Regions from separate parts of the Enterococcus sp. AZ128 genome, predicted to be linked through region 1. Evidence: riboswitches for the same ligand, from Rfam matches in the RefSeq annotation. Region 1 holds a riboswitch; the other holds the start of a gene.
What was found. Region 1 has a riboswitch for FMN ahead of IGI38_RS07370 (ECF transporter S component). Riboswitches for the same ligand answer to the same signal wherever they lie in the genome.
Positions count from the first base shown of each region.

Region 1 (2,400 bases):
TCGCATTCGACCGTAACGAAGATTGTTTAATCCATCTAATTCAAAAGAAGCTTCGGATAATTTCTTTTTCCCTTTTGTTGTTAATTCACCATAACCGTCTTCAACTGAAATCAGTTGGTGGTCAATCAACTGCCCCAGTTCTTTTTGAAATTTGTCCTCTTTAAAACTTGGGAACGCACCTAAATAAGCCAAATTTCCATAAAAAAAACCATGAAGCAAAACTGAACTAGTTCTTTTACCTGTTAATAAATGATATAACGTAGAGGTTCTTAACTTGTAGCCAGTCTGAAATAACGTTAAAATAAATAAAGTCATAGTAAAATCTCCTGTGGAAGGTGAAAAAAATGAAATGCGAAATCATTCCTGACCGTTGTATCGCTTGTGGTTTATGTCAAACGATCGCGCCAGAAATTTTTGATTATACAGATGATGGTCTTGTCCTTTTTATCGGCGAACCAGGGAGGAATCACGAGTTTATTCCCGCAGATCAACAATCTGCAGTCATTCAGTCCGCCAAGCGATGCCCATCTCATGCTATCCTATATCAGAATTCATAATAACATATATCAGCAAAAAAAATCTCAGACACTTAGTCTGAGATTTTTGCTTTCATGAAACAGTTACACTGAATGATGTTGAGAAGTTAACGTTTTTTTCGACAACCAAGGCAATAATTTTGCGTGTAATACTAAGAAAACTCCACTGACAATTACTCCTTTGAGTATATTAAACGGAACGATGCCTACAAGAATATAACGACCTAGACCCATACCTAGCATTTGACCAGCAGAGAGCCCAAAAGCTTTTAAGTAAAGAGGGGTGATAACAAAATAATTCGCAATACTCATAAATACTGTCATTGCTAAAATTCCTAATCCAAGACCCAACACTCGTTTTGAAGTTGTTTTTTTCCTAAACATTAAGAAAATTGGCAATGTATACAAAGTTGATGCAAAGAAGCTAGCAAAATCACCAATCATGTTATCTATAGAAAAACCGCTCATAGTTAAGTGGAGCAGCGATCGAATAAATGCAGTTGCAATACCCGTTAAGGGACCGAAGATAAACATATTAATTAATACTGGTATATCACTAAAATCTAACTTTAAAAAGGGAAACATTGGAATAATCGGAAAAGCAATAAATTGTAAAATCAATCCCATTGCTGCTGCCACTGCTACTGCTGTCATTTTTTGTAATCGTAAGTTCTTCATGTGAAATCCTCCATTTTGGAATCATCTTCAACGAACTATTTGAGTGCTATTTTTCGCAAAAAAACTCTATGCTTCAGAAAAGCATAGAGTTACTTGAATTCAGACTCACTCAAATAAGCTCTATCTTCTTTATCCAGACTGTACTGTCGGTATCGGAATTACACCGATTCGGCTGCTTGCGCAGTTCGCGGACTATTACCGCCGGTCGGGATTTTCACCCTGCCCCTGAAGACGAACCTTAAATTATTTTTATTGTAAACTCACTATAACAATTTTACTATCAAAAAACAAGTAAATGATTTCAGCTATTTTGATTGGTGTAATAACGTATTGATTTCTTTCGTATTTAAACGGCGATATTCTCCTGGACGAAGCCCCTGTAAGGTTAAGTCACCATAACGTTCACGTTTCAATTTTTGAACAGGGAATCCTACTGCCGCTAACATATTTTTAACTTGATGGTTGCGTCCTTCATGGATCGTCAACTCTACAATACTTGTTTCAGCCTTTTTATCCGTTGAAAGAATTTCAAATCGGGCTGGTGCCGTCCTCTTGCCTTCGATACGAATTCCTTTTGTTAATGGCAATAGATTTCTTTTTTCAGCATAGCCTTTCACTTTCGCCACATAAACCTTATCAACTTGATGTTTTGGATGAGCTAAACGTTGTGAAAAATCTCCATCATTGGTTAAAAGTAAGACCCCTGATGTGTCGTAGTCTAATCGACCTACAGGATAAATTCTTTCAGGTACTGCAGAAAAATAATCCGTCACAACTTTTCTATTTTTATCATCGGTCACCGCAGAAATAACCCCACGAGGCTTATAAAATAAATAATAAACAGGTTCTTCTTGATAAATCGGCACACCGTCGACTTCAATGATATCTTTCTTTCCAACTTTTGTCCCTAATTCTTTAACTATGTCTCCATTTACCTTGACCCGTCCATCTGTAATATAAGCTTCTGCTTTACGACGCGACGCAATCCCTGCATGGGCAATAACTTTTTGCAATCTCTCCATTATTGTTCATCCTCTTCTTTAAAGCGGCCATAAAATAAATCCAGAGGTTCATTCTCATCCGCTAAATCTTCTTCCATTTTTTGAACATCCGGTAATTCCTCCATATCTTTTAGACCAAAATAGTCCATGAAATAGGAGCTTGTTCCATATAAAATAGCTCGTCC
Region 1 is NZ_JBIORZ010000001.1:1,506,590-1,508,989, forward strand. It holds gene IGI38_RS07360 (helix-turn-helix domain-containing protein) at 1-315, opposite strand, end outside; gene IGI38_RS07365 (ferredoxin) at 345-557, shown strand; gene IGI38_RS07370 (ECF transporter S component) at 621-1,214, opposite strand; FMN riboswitch at 1,333-1,451, opposite strand; gene IGI38_RS07375 (pseudouridine synthase) at 1,520-2,236, opposite strand; gene scpB (SMC-Scp complex subunit ScpB) at 2,236-2,400, opposite strand, start outside.

Region 2 (2,400 bases), on a different contig from region 1:
TTAATTCTCTCCTTTTATTTTCCAAAAACACTATTTTTGTAATCTCATCTACCCTTAGATGTAATTCATTTTGAAATTCCTATTTGCGATCTGTTTTTATCTTATGTCTATATTATGCGTAATTCTCATTGATTCGTCATAGGCCAAAAGACCTATTTTTTGTCTAGTCATTTGGTAGGAGCTTTTCTATTTCTTTTTTCTGGCAGCAGACGCCTTTACCACTCGGTTCAAATAAGCGCAGTATTTAGTGAAGTATGATAAAGTAATTCCATTAGAAAATTTTTTTCAATTTACTGTCAGAAAGGGATGATTACTTGATTCAAATTCGCGAGATGATACTTCAAGACAAACCGAGATTACAACAGCTATACTTAGAAAGTCGCCGAGCAACGTTCTATTGGGATGATCCGGAGTTGATGCATATAGAAGATTTCGATCATGATACAGAAGATGAACGCATCTTTGTAGCAGAGGCGCAGCAAACAATTATCGGCTTTATTTCTTTGTATGTACCAGATAATTTTATTCATTGTTTATTCGTAGATGATGATTATAAGGGCAACGGGGCTGGTCATCGACTGTTAAAAGAGGCCAAACGACAGTTGCAACTACCGATGACTTTGAAGTGCTTGTCCCGAAACAAACCTGCTCTTGCTTTCTACGAAAAAGAAGGTTGGCAAAAGCTCCATGAAGTAAAAATCCATGATGCCTATTGGAATATGATTTATCGCTAATTGTTTCTTCCATTTAGTATATCCTGTCCAGTGCAAGTAAAAAACGCTTGCATTTTCTCATACAACATGTGAAAATAAACACAATAAGTTCTTCAGGGCAGGGTTTAATTCCCGACCGGCGGTGATAGTCCGCGAGCCTTTTGGCTGACTCAGTGCAATTCTGAGACCGACAGTACAGTCTGGATGGAAGAAGAAAAACGTGTGTTTGTTGATCCTTCAGATAACAAACGCTATTTGACGAATCAATACACCTTTTTCTACTTTGACTGTGCCTTGCAAATGTTGTTGTAAGGTTCTTTTTTATGCTTCAAGAAAGGTGTGTTGAAATGAAATTTACTGCCAGAAAGCTAGTGATGATCGCCATTTTTGGTGCACTCTCCTACGTATTAATGCTCTTCAAGTTTCCGTTGCCATTCATGCCGCCGTTTATGGATTTTGATTTGGCGGGGGTTCCTGAACTATTAGGAACTTTTCTGTTAGGTCCTGTTTCAGGGATTTTCATCGTATTGATCAAGCTTTTAATCAAACTAGCAACAGTCGGAACGGCCTCGATGTTTACCGGAGAGATCCAAAATTTTATTTTGAGTCTCAGTTTTATTTTACCGGCAAGTTGGATATACCAGCGCTCAACGAATAAGGGCTCTGCTTTAAAAGGTATGCTGGCGGGAACTGTCGTCGCTACATTTGTGGCCTGCTTATCAAATGTCTATTTTATTATCCCCTTTTATACGAAATTGTATGGCTTATCGATGGAAGCGATCATTGCTATGACACAAGCAGTCAACCCAATGGTAGATAGTGTTTGGAAATTGGTTGTAATCGGCATTATTCCCTTCAACGTAATCAAATACGGAGTTACTACCGCGGTCGTTTATTTTTCATTAGATCGTTTACGGGCAATTTTTCTTAGAAGGGAGTTTTTATAGTGGAATTTCAAACAGCAGTGGAACAATTTTATAAAAAACTGGGAAGAAAAAAAATTATGGCATTAGCTACTAGCTTAAATGATCATGTAATGGTACGAAATGTCAGTGTCATTATCCATGAAGAAAAAATTCTCTTTAAGACGGATAAAAATTTCCGTAAAACCAAGCAATTATTGGAAAATCCTCAAATAGCTATTTGCTACTGGGGCATTCAAATTGAAGGTACGGCTGTTAATCATGGATTAGTAGTTGATCAAGAAGATCACACTTTTCAAACCTTGTATCAGAAATACTGGGAGAAAAGCTATAATGCCTATCCCCATAAGGAAAGCGAAATCCTGATTGAAGTGATCCCAAAATTGGTAGAAATCTGGGATCAAGATGAGGATGACAAGGGATTTCAACTGCTTATTGATTTTGAACAGGAAAAAGCAGAGATTGCGAATTATGATTAGATAACGAAAAAGAAGCAAGCTACGATTAACTAACGTAGTTTGCTTCTTTTGGTCTATTACTGCATGATTTCCTTTAACTGCTTATAAAGCTTCAAGTATAACTCATAATTTTTTTGATAGACGTCCGCATTCTCTGTATTTGGATGATAACTTGTTTTAATTTTAACCGTCTTCGAAACTGCTTCCTCAAAATCCTTATAAACACCGACCGCAACTCCCGCCAAAATCGCTGCTCCAAGTGTTGTTGCTGTGTCCGAGTTCAGTATATCGATTGATTTATTCGTG
Region 2 is NZ_JBIORZ010000002.1:317,147-319,546, forward strand. It holds gene IGI38_RS13380 (GNAT family N-acetyltransferase) at 315-734, shown strand; FMN riboswitch at 819-933, shown strand; gene IGI38_RS13385 (ECF transporter S component) at 1,061-1,660, shown strand; gene IGI38_RS13390 (pyridoxamine 5'-phosphate oxidase family protein) at 1,660-2,115, shown strand; gene xylB (xylulokinase) at 2,172-2,400, opposite strand, start outside.
Region 2: linked by a shared signal. The riboswitch ahead of IGI38_RS13385 (ECF transporter S component) and the one ahead of IGI38_RS07370 (ECF transporter S component) in region 1 are both predicted to bind FMN.